Linked DNA regions of Niveibacterium microcysteis. The main gene of each other region encodes a partner of the protein of the gene in region 3 in a complex. Links are inferred from orthologs where the notes say so. Each region holds a gene or a part of one and is shown on either strand. Other genes may lie near its edges.

The links. The genes of interacting proteins can lie anywhere in the genome.
Region 1: the proteins of JY500_RS14995 (region 3) and eno are in contact, whole or in part, in a solved structure (PDB 2FYM), measured with the Escherichia coli proteins. The link is inferred for Niveibacterium microcysteis from one-to-one orthologs.
Region 2: the proteins of JY500_RS14995 (region 3) and pnp are in contact, whole or in part, in a cryo-EM structure (PDB 9QH0), measured with the Escherichia coli proteins. The link is inferred for Niveibacterium microcysteis from one-to-one orthologs.

What each region holds. Positions count from the first base shown.
Region 1 is NZ_CP071060.1:2,096,052-2,098,898, reverse strand. It holds eno (phosphopyruvate hydratase), read right to left. Parts: upstream 2,146-2,847; coding sequence 856-2,145; downstream 1-855. Other genes in the region: kdsA (3-deoxy-8-phosphooctulonate synthase), read right to left, coding at 2,614-2,847; JY500_RS09515 (Dabb family protein), read right to left, coding at 2,324-2,617; ftsB (cell division protein FtsB), read right to left, coding at 462-737; JY500_RS09530 (cob(I)yrinic acid a,c-diamide adenosyltransferase), read left to right, coding at 1-431. UniProt on the Escherichia coli protein: Catalyzes the reversible conversion of 2-phosphoglycerate (2-PG) into phosphoenolpyruvate (PEP). It is essential for the degradation of carbohydrates via glycolysis.
Region 2 is NZ_CP071060.1:921,055-923,958, reverse strand. It holds pnp (polyribonucleotide nucleotidyltransferase), read right to left. Parts: upstream 2,555-2,904; coding sequence 446-2,554; downstream 1-445. Other genes in the region: rpsO (30S ribosomal protein S15), read right to left, coding at 2,730-2,904; dnaB (replicative DNA helicase), read right to left, coding at 1-337. UniProt on the Escherichia coli protein: Involved in mRNA degradation. Catalyzes the phosphorolysis of single-stranded polyribonucleotides processively in the 3'- to 5'-direction. Also involved, along with RNase II, in tRNA processing.
Region 3 is NZ_CP071060.1:3,308,257-3,313,094, forward strand. The notes cover bases 593-4,140. They hold JY500_RS14995 (Rne/Rng family ribonuclease), read left to right. Parts: upstream 593-976; coding sequence 977-3,940; downstream 3,941-4,140. Other genes in these bases: JY500_RS14990 (RluA family pseudouridine synthase), read right to left, coding at 593-608; JY500_RS15000 (low molecular weight protein-tyrosine-phosphatase), read right to left, coding at 4,039-4,140. Outside these bases: more of JY500_RS14990, read right to left, coding at 1-592; more of JY500_RS15000, read right to left, coding at 4,141-4,506; excinuclease ABC subunit UvrB, read right to left, coding at 4,582-4,838. UniProt on the Escherichia coli protein: Endoribonuclease that plays a central role in RNA processing and decay. Required for the maturation of 5S and 16S rRNAs and the majority of tRNAs. Also involved in the degradation of most mRNAs.

The DNA of each region.
Region 1 (2,847 bases), 1.2 Mb from region 3 along the record:
ACTCGCTGCTTGGCGTGCTGCTGGCCGAGACACTGCCGGACGACGTCAGAACCTTGCTGGATCACGTCCAGCACGACCTGTTCGACCTTGGCGGAGAAGTTTGCATCCCCGGCTATACGATGGTCACTGAAGCACATGTGCTGCGGCTGGACGACGCCCTCGCCCACTACAACGCATCGCTTCCGCCACTCAAGGAGTTCATCCTGCCCGGCGGCTCCCGCGCTGCCTCGTTGGCGCATCTCGCTCGTACCGTTGCACGACGTGCCGAGCGCGCAATCGTCACACTTGCCCACCAGGAGAGCATTCACCCGCCGGTGCGTCAGTATCTGAACCGGCTCTCGGATTTACTCTTCGTGCTGGGGCGCCATCTGAACCGTTGCGCAGGTGGCAGCGACGTGCTTTGGAAGCGCGCAAAACCAGGCGAAGCCTGACAAAACAGAAGGGCCGCGATGCGGCCCTTGTCATTTCTGTTGCGGCAACTGGACGTAGGTCTCGTTCGGCTTCACAAGCCCGAGGTCGTAGCGGGCACGCTCCTCGATCGCTTCGTAGCCGGTTTTCAGATCCCGTACCTCGGCCTCAAGGCCCGCATTGCGCGCCTCAAGCTTGGCATTGCTCTCGCGTTGCGCCTGCACCTGCTGGTCAAGCTCTCTGACGCGGGTCCACCCCCCTTTGCCGAACCACAACGGGTACTGCAACACACCGAGCAGTGCGACAAGAATCAGGGCTGGCCACTTCATGTGGAACCGATCGTCATTAGAAGCTGAAAACGCGCGAATTCTATCGGAATATCAAAGAGAAAGGGCCGCTGAGCGGCCCTTTCCAGTGATTCGGCAACCGGCTTGCGCCGGCAGTCGATCAGCGATTACGCAGGTTGTAGAACGCCGACAGACCCGGGTAGAACGCGACATCGCCCAGATCTTCTTCGATGCGGAGGATCTGGTTGTACTTGGCGATACGATCCGAACGCGACAGCGAACCGGTCTTGATCTGGCCAGCGTTCAGGCCGACAGCGATGTCAGCGATGGTCGAATCTTCGGTTTCGCCCGAACGGTGCGAGATCACGGCGGTGTAGCCGGCGCGCTTGGCCATTTCGACGGCGGCAAAGGTCTCGGTCAGGGTACCGATCTGGTTCACCTTGATCAGGATCGAGTTGCAGATGCCCTTGTCGATACCTTCCTTCAGGATCTTGGTGTTGGTGACGAACAGATCGTCGCCCACCAGCTGAACCTTCTTGCCCAAGCGGTCGGTCAGCAGCTTCCAGCCTTCCCAGTCGCCTTCGGCCATGCCGTCTTCGATCGAGATGATCGGGAACTTGTCGACCAGGCCAGCAAGGAAATCAACGTTCTGAGCCGGGGTCAGCGACAGCTTCTCGCCTTCCATCTCGTACTTGCCGTTCTTGAAGTACTCGGAAGCGGCGCAGTCCAGACCCAGGACGATGTCCTTGCCAACCACGTAACCGGCCTTCTCGATCGCTTCAACGATCAGTTCCAGCGCTTCAACAGCACCAGAGACGTTCGGGGCGAAGCCGCCTTCGTCACCCACCGAGGTCGGGTAGCCCTTCTTGTCCAGGATCTTCTTGAGGTTGTGGAACACCTCAGCACCGTAGCGCAGCGCTTCCTTGAAGGTCGGCGCGCCGATCGGCAGGATCATGCATTCTTGGAAGTCCAGGCTGTTGTTCGCGTGGGCTCCGCCGTTGATGACGTTCATCATCGGCACCGGCAGGCTCATACCGCCCGAACCACCGAAGTAGCGATACAGCGGCAGACCGGCTTCTTCGGCAGCAGCACGGGCGACAGCCATCGACACGGCCAGCAGCGCGTTGGCGCCCAGGCGCGATTTGTTCTCGGTGCCGTCGAGGTCGATCATCGTCTTGTCGATGAAAGCCTGCTCTTCGGCGTCGAGGCCCACGAGCGCTTCGCAGATCTCGGTGTTGATGTTGTCGACAGCCTTCTGGACACCCTTGCCCAGGTAGCGAGCGGCGTCGCCGTCGCGCAGTTCGATCGCTTCGCGCGAACCGGTGGAGGCGCCCGACGGCACCGCTGCGCGGCCCATCACGCCAGATTCGAGCAGCACATCCGCTTCAACCGTGGGGTTGCCGCGCGAATCAAGGATCTCGCGGGCGACTACATCAACGATAGCACTCATGGTTTTTCCCTTTTCTCTATCAAGACTGTGCCGCCTATGGGGGCGGCATCCCTCTCACCCGCCGGAAAACCGGCGGTGCGGCGCCCGCTGACGGGGGAGTGTCCCGGACGCGCATGACCGATGAAACTTTTTAATTTTAAGCTGCCGAGTATGTCGGCGCTTTGACCGTGCGCAGACTTCAGCTTTCGAGATCGCCGAAAGCCAGGTCCGAAATCGGCTCCCACAGCGCGACCACCTTCAGATGCTCTGGATGCACAAAATAGGCTTCCAGCGCTTCACGACTGTCGAAGCCGGAGACCAGCACGTAGTCCCAACCGCACACGTCCGGCGTGGTATTGAACCCACACTGCCATGTGCGGATCTGCGGCACCTTGGTCGGCAGCGCGCTCATGGCCGCATGGGCTTCGCGGGCAGCGGTGGAATCGACCGCCACCCCCGGCCTGAGCTTCAGCAGGACGACGTGCGTGATCACAGTGTCGTTTCGATGAAGCCGTGACGCTTCACCAGCTGATCGATCTCCTTGAGCGTCGCCAGTAGCGCACGCATCTTCTGCAGCGGCCAGGCGTTCGGGCCATCGGACAGCGCCTTGGCCGGATCCGGATGGGTTTCCATGAACAGGCCCGAAATTCCGGTTGCAACAGCAGCACGCGCCAGCACCGGCACATGTTCCCGCTGGCCGCCGCTCTTGTCGCCTTGCCCGCC
Region 2 (2,904 bases), 2.4 Mb from region 3 along the record:
TATTTGCCGCCGACGGGGTGTTGTTTGCGATTTCGGCCAGATAGGCAAGGCCACCGATTTGTGCGGCCTCAGCCGACTTGTCGAGCGACTCGAACACAGTCACGACGTCGGCAGGTTTGCCCTGCTCGACCAAGGTGGCGATGTGCCGAAAGATGCGACGATGGTCGTCGCGGTAGAAGTCGCTTTCGTTGACCAGATCAGCGATGCGGTCCCATGCCTCGTTGTCCAGCAGCAGACCACCAATCAAGGACTGCTCCGCCTCGATTGAGTGTGGCGGCAGCTTGAGCTTGGCAAGCAACGGATCGGGCGCGTCGGCGGACATACTGAACTGGGACATGAATTACCTCGAATCGATCGGCGATTCTAACCAAGCACCGACCACTGCGCGGACAACACAAAAAACAAAAGGCCCGCGAACGGGCCCTTTGCTTGACGACGGAAGCGCTTACTGCTGCTGTTGCTGCGCCTCTGCCTCAACTGCCTTTAGGCTCAGGCGAATCTTGCCCTTGTCGTCGGTCTCGATGACCTTGACGCGGATGACTTGGCCTTCCTTGAGGTAGTCGGAGACGTTCTCAACGCGCTTATTCGCAATCTGAGAGACGTGCAGCAAGCCGTCGCGGCCCGGCATGATGTTGACGATTGCGCCGAACTCAAGAATCTTGAGCACCGGGCCTTCGTAGATCTTGCCGATTTCGACGTCAGCCGCAATCGCTTCGATCCGGCTCTTGGCGAGTTCCGCCTTGGCGCCATCCACCGAAGCGATGGTCACGGTGCCATCATCCTGGATGTCGATCACGGTGCCGGTTTCTTCGGTCAGCGCACGAATAACCGCGCCACCCTTGCCGATCACGTCGCGGATCTTCTCCGGATTGATCTTGATGGTCAGCAGACGCGGCGCGAACTCGGACAACTCGGTCCGGTGCCCGCCCATGGCCTGCTTCATCAGCTCCAGAATGTGCATGCGGCCTTCGCGCGCCTGCTCCAGCGCCTTCTTCATGATGGCCGGGTTGATCGAGTCGATCTTGAGGTCCATCTGCAGAGCGGTAACACCGTTTTCGGTACCGGCAACCTTGAAGTCCATGTCGCCGAGGTGATCTTCATCACCCAGGATGTCAGTCAGCACCGCAAAACGGTTGCCGTCCTTGATCAGGCCCATGGCGATGCCTGCCACGTGATTCTTGAGCGGGACACCGGCATCCATCATCGCGAGCGACCCACCACACACCGAAGCCATCGAGGACGAGCCGTTCGATTCGGTGATCTCAGAGACCACGCGCATCGTGTAGCTGAACTCGTTGTCCGGCGGCAGGGCTGCAACCAGGGCGCGCTTGGCAAGACGGCCATGGCCGATCTCACGGCGCTTCGGCGCGCCGACACGGCCGGTTTCGCCGGTCGCAAAGGGCGGGAAGTTGTAGTGGAGCATGAAGCGCTCCTTGTACTCACCGGCGATGGCATCGATGATTTGCTCATCGCGGCCAGTACCGAGGGTCGCAACGACCAGCGCCTGAGTCTCGCCACGGGTGAACAGGGCCGAGCCGTGGGTGCGCGGCAGCACGCCAGTACGGATCGTGATCGGGCGCACCGTGCGGGTGTCGCGACCGTCGATGCGCGGCTCGCCATTCAGGATACGGTTGCGGACGATCCGCGACTCCAGGCCGAACAACAGATCCTTGATCTGCGCATCGGTCGGCGCACCGTCTTCACCGGTTGCGAGCGCAGCGATGGTCGCGGCGGTCACTTCCTTGATACGGTCGCTGCGCTGCTGCTTGACCGTCAGGCCGAAGGCTTCGTTCAGACCAGCCAGCGCGAGCTCTTCAACCTTGGCCGCGAGCGCCTCATTCTTGGCCGGCGGCTGCCAGTCCCATTCCGGCTTGCCCGCTTCATCAGCCAGTTCGTTGATCGCGTTGATCACGGTCTGCATCTGCTGATGGCCAAAAACGACGGCGCCGAGCATCACGTCTTCCGGCAGCTCGTTTGCTTCCGATTCGACCATCATCACGCCAACTTCGGTACCGGCCACCACCAAGTTCATCTGGCTGGTCTTCAGTTCGGTAACGGTCGGGTTCAGGATGTATTCGCCATTCGCGTAGCCGACGCGGCAAGCGCCGATCGGGCCTTGGAACGGAACACCGGACAGCGCAAGTGCGGCCGAAGCGCCGATCATCGCGGGGATGTCGGCATCGACTTCCGGGTTCTGCGACAGCACGGTCACCACAACCTGGATTTCATTATAGAAACCATCCGGGAACAGCGGACGGATCGGGCGATCGATGAGGCGCGAGGTCAGCGTCTCTTTTTCGGTCGGGCGACCTTCGCGCTTGAAGAACCCGCCGGGGATACGGCCCGCGGCGTAGAACTTCTCCATGTAGTCGACCGTCAGCGGGAAGAAATCCTGACCCGGCTTCGGGTTCTTGGCGGCGACGACGGTGGCGAGAACAACGGTATCTTCAACAGAGACGACGACGGCACCGTGTGCTTGACGGGCGATCTCGCCGGTCTCCATGGTGACCGTCTGGGAGCCGTACGTGAAGGTCTTCTTGGTCGGAGTAGGCAGCAAGGGAAATCCTTTCAGTCTGCCCGTCGCGGAGCAACGCCTGCGGCGAATGCCGCGCGTCTGCGCAACGGAGCTTCAAATGGAACAATGCCGGCGTGGCCCGTAGGGCTCGCCGGCATTGCGATATCAGCCGAACCGCGGGAGTTGCGTCGTGATCACGGCTGACAGCCGTCGATTACTTACGCAGGCCCAGGCGTTCGATAACGCTGCGGTAGCGGTCGACTTCCTTGCGCTTCAGGTAGTCCAGCAGCTTACGACGCTGGCTGACAAGCGCGAGCAGGCCGCGACGGGAGTGGTGATCCTTGGTGTGTTCCTTGAAATGACCGGTCAGGTCATTGATGCGGGCGGTC
Region 3 (4,838 bases):
CCTTCTTCGGTCAGGTACTTGGTGAGAGCAAGCTTGATGTGCTGAACCGGGTTCGGCCACTTGCCAACCACCAGCGCCAGATAGCGCTTGTCCAAGCCGCCTTCGCGCAGCACATCATGCAGCTTGCTGAGCGCCGACCGCTTCTTGCCGATCAGCAGGATGCCGGAGGTCTCACGATCGAGCCGGTGCGCCAACTCGAGAAACCGCTGCTGCGGCCGCTGCTGTCGCAACTGCTCGATCACGCCAAAGCTCACCCCGCTGCCACCATGCACCGCAGTACCTGCCGGCTTGTTGATCGCCAGAAGCGCGTCGTCTTCAAACAGGATCGGGAACTCACGGCCCGGCACCGGCGCCTTGTCGGCCTTTTCAGCCAGGCGCAATGGCGGAATCCGCACCTCATCGCCCGCCGCGAGCCGGTAGGTCTGATCGATGCGCCCTTTATTCACCCGCACCTCGCCGCTGCGCAAGATTCGGTAGATCAGGCTCTTGGGCACGCCTTTGCAGACGCGGATCAGAAAATTGTCGATGCGCTGACCTGCATCGTTTTCGTCGATCAGCACTCGCTGGACGGCTGGGGGGGCGGACGGGGTTTTGCCTTGCAAGACCATGTTGAATATACTGCTTGGGTTCGTCCGGTACGTCCGGCTCGGGCCGCACCTCGCAGGATGCAGGTACGGACCAGTCGGCGATGAGCTCAGCTCCCAGAGGAACGCCAAGCCAACCGTCGCTGGAGCACAAAAGCTCGCGATGGTACCCAAAAAACACTTGACCACATAGTTGGCGCGCAACTCGCAGAATGCAAGGCCCTGAGCGGTCGGCCGAACCTCGCCGAGACTGCAGGACCGATCAGTACGAATCCCGCGACTCTTTTTGAAAACGAACCATCGCATGACAGCGTTCCCGACAATCTGAGTACGCCGTCCGAATCGGACGGTGCGGTTCGTTCTGCCCGCTTGCGCGCGGGAGAACAACACCAATGAAGCGCATGCTTTTTAATGCGACGCAGGCCGAAGAACTGCGCGTCGCGATCGTAGATGGTCAGAAATTGATCGATCTCGATATCGAATCGGCCGCCAAGGAACAACGCAAGAGCAACATCTACAAAGGCGTCGTGACACGCGTCGAGCCCAGCCTCGAAGCAGCCTTTGTTGACTATGGCGCCGAACGCCATGGCTTTCTGCCGTTCAAGGAAATTTCCCGCGCCTATTTCAAGGAAGGTGTAGAAGCTTCCCGCGCCCGCATTCAGGACGCGATCAAGGAAGGCCAGGAACTGATCGTCCAGGTTGAGAAGGACGAACGTGGCAACAAGGGCGCAGCCCTGACCACCTTCATCTCACTGGCCGGCCGCTACCTGGTGCTGATGCCGAACAACCCCCGCGGCGGTGGCGTTTCGCGCCGCGTTGAGGGTGACGACCGCGCGGAATTGCGCGACGCGCTGGATCAACTGGACGTGCCCACCGGCATGAGCATGATCGCTCGCACCGCAGCGATCGGCCGTGCAGCCGAAGAACTGCAGTGGGACCTGAACTACCTCGCCCAGCTGTGGAAAGCAATCGAAGGAGCAGCCAAGGGCCAGAGCGGCGCCTACCTGATCTATCAGGAAGGCAGCCTCGTGATCCGTGCGATCCGCGACTACTTCTCCTCCGACATCGGTGAAATCCTGATCGACACCGACGACGTGTACGAGCAGGCGCGCCAGTTCATGGCGCATGTGATGCCGACCAATGTGCATCGCGTGAAGCGCTACCGCGACGATGTTCCGCTGTTCTCGCGCTTTCAGATCGAACACCAGATCGAATCGGCGTACTCGCGCCAGGTAAATCTGCCTTCGGGCGGTGCCGTGGTGATCGACCATACCGAAGCGCTGGTCGCGGTCGACGTGAACTCGGGCCGCGCAACCCGCGGCGCGGACATCGAAGAAACCGCGCTGAAGACCAACCTCGAAGCCGCGGACGAAGTGGCCCGCCAGCTGCGCCTGCGTGACTTGGGCGGCCTGATCGTCATCGACTTCATCGACATGGAAAACCCGAAGAGCCAGCGCGAGGTGGAAAACCGCCTGCGCGACGCCCTTCGCCATGACCGCGCCCGTGTTCAGACCGGCAAGATCAGCCGCTTCGGCCTGTTGGAGCTCTCGCGTCAGCGCCTGCGCCCGGCGCTCGCCGAAACCAGTTACATCACCTGCCCGCGCTGTACCGGCACCGGCCATATCCGCTCGACCGAATCGGCTGCGCTGCACATCCTGCGCATCCTCGAAGAGGAAGCGATGAAGGAGAACACCGGCGCGCTGCACTGTCAGGTACCGGTTGATGTCGCAACCTTCCTGTTGAACGAAAAGCGCGACGACATCGCCAAGATCGAGCTGCGCCACAAGGTCAACCTGCTACTGATCCCGAACCGCCATCTGGAAACGCCGGCGCACGAGATCGTCCGTCTGCGTCACGACCAGCTGAACTCGGAAGAGCTGAACCTGCCCAGCTACAAGATGGCGCAGATGCCGGCCGACGCAACCTATGCGCCGCCGTCCGCCAACACCGAAGGCAAGCCCCCGCGCCAGGAAGCCGCGATCCGCTCGTTCACGCCGGACCAGCCGGCCCCGATCGTTGAGCCGAAGACCGAGGCCGCACCGGTCGCCCCTAGCGCGACTGTGCAGCTGGGCCCCAGCCTGTTCCAACGCATCCTGAACTGGTTCCGTGGTGGTGACGCCACCACCGCGGCGCCGGCCGCGAAGCCTGCCGAGACCAAGGACGCGGGCCGCAACGGACGTCGCAACGAGCGTAGCCGTGGCGAGCGCGGTGGCCGTGGCAACCGGGAAGAACGCGGCGAACGCGGCGAGCGCAATCGCGACGCCCAGAAAGGCCGCGACGAGCAACGCAACCGCAACGAAGCGCGTGGCGAAAAAGGCCGTGACCGCCAGGGCGCCAAGCCCGAAGCCGTTGCCGAACAGGCAACCAAGCCGCAACGCGAAGGTGGAGAACGCGGTCGTCGCGATGAAAACCGTGGCGAACGCGCGGAGAAGCCTGAGGGCCAGACGCAGGAACGCCGCGAACGCCAGCCGCGCGAGCCACGTGAACCGCGTCAGCCGCGTCAGCCGAAACCGGCCGCAACTGAAGCCGATATCGCGACCGTGATCGACACCGGCGCCATCGAAGGTGCCAGCGCCGCCCCCGAGATCGCACCGCAAGCGGATGAAGGCGAAGGCACTAGCCGCCGTCGCAACCGCCGCGGCCGCCGCGGCGGCGAACGCCGTAACAACGAAGCTGCGGCGCAGGAGCAAGGCGATAGCGCGAACCGCCCGGTCGAGATCATGTTCTATCCAACACCGGAGGCCGCCGCAGCCGCTGCGGAAGCACAAGCCGCAGCCGACGCTGCGCGCCGTGCGGAAGCCAAAGCCCGCAGAGCCGAACGTGACGCAGAGCGCCAAGCTCACCGCGAACGTCGCCAACGCCAGGCACCGGTAGAAATCATGTTCTACCCGACGCCGGAAGCCGCTGCCGCCGCTGCTGCAGCGAAAGAGGCCGCGACGACCGAAGCGCTTCCCAGCAGTGCGCCGGTGGTCGAGCCTGTCGCCGCGCCAGCCACCGCAGCAAGCGAAACCGTCGCCGTCACCGCAGTCGTTGAGGCAATCGCGAACGAGCCGGCCCCTGCCGTGGTCGAAGCGGCGCCAATCGCTCCGGTTGCGCAGGCCGAGCTTGCTCAAGAGGAACCACTGCCCGTTCGCGCGGCCGCTGCACGCACCCAGGCTCAACTGCCGTTCGACCTGAGCGCGGTGCTGAAGAGCGATGAGCTCGTCATGATCGAAACGCGCAGCGACGCACCGGCAGCACCTGCCGCCGCCCCGGTAAGCTCGGACGAAGCGCCCGCGCGTCGCCGTCGCCAACGGCCGGCGCGCCCGGTCGTCGCCGACGAGCCGCTGCAGCAAGTCGAAACGCGCAACGAGTAAACCAGCTCGGGCCGCACAAACCAAAACGCCCCGCTGTCCTCTGGTCAGCGGGGCGTTCTCATTTGAGGTCGGCACCGCAGCGCCGGTAGCCGACGCACCTACACCTTGCCCGCCTTGATGGCCGCCAACATGGCCACCACACCGTCTTCGCACAGATCGAGCACATGCTCGAAACCCGCGTCACCGCCGTAGTAGGGGTCGGGCACGTCAAGACCCACGCCGTCGGCGATGAAATCCCGGAACAAGTGCAGCTTGCCCGCATGCTCCGGCGGACAGAGTCGTTTCATGTGGGCGAGATGGCCGCGATCCATCGCAACCAGCAAGTCGAATACCTCGAAATCCGCCGCAGCCAGCTTGCGCGCACGCAATTTGCCAAGCTCGTAGCCACGCCGTTTGGCCGCGCGTTGCGAACGCGGATCAGGCGCCTCGCCAGCATGCATGCCCTGAATCCCGGCCGAGTCCACTTCGACGTCGGCGCCCGATGCCGCGATCATGGCCCTCGCTACCCCCTCTGCGGTGGGGGAGCGGCAGATGTTTCCAGTACAGATGAACAGTACGCGCTTCATGCTCTGAGTTTTTCTCGTTGTTGTCTTCGTATTGCCGGCCGCCCACCGCACAGGCGGATCGAAGCCGAGAGTGAATCAGGGTGTGCCGTGCTGATCGGCACCAAAGGCGCGCTGGCGCAGCCGGAACAGTTCATCTCGCGCAGCGGCCGCCTTCTCGAACTCCAGGTTTCGCGCGTGCTCAAGCATGTCCTTCTCCAGTTTCTTGATCGCCTTGGCCAGCGCCTTTTCGTCCATCAACGCATAGTCGGCATCGGCCTCGGCGACCTTGAGGGCCTTGCCGGCCTCCGCTTCGTGATAGACGCCATCGATGATGTCCTTGATTCGCTTGTGCA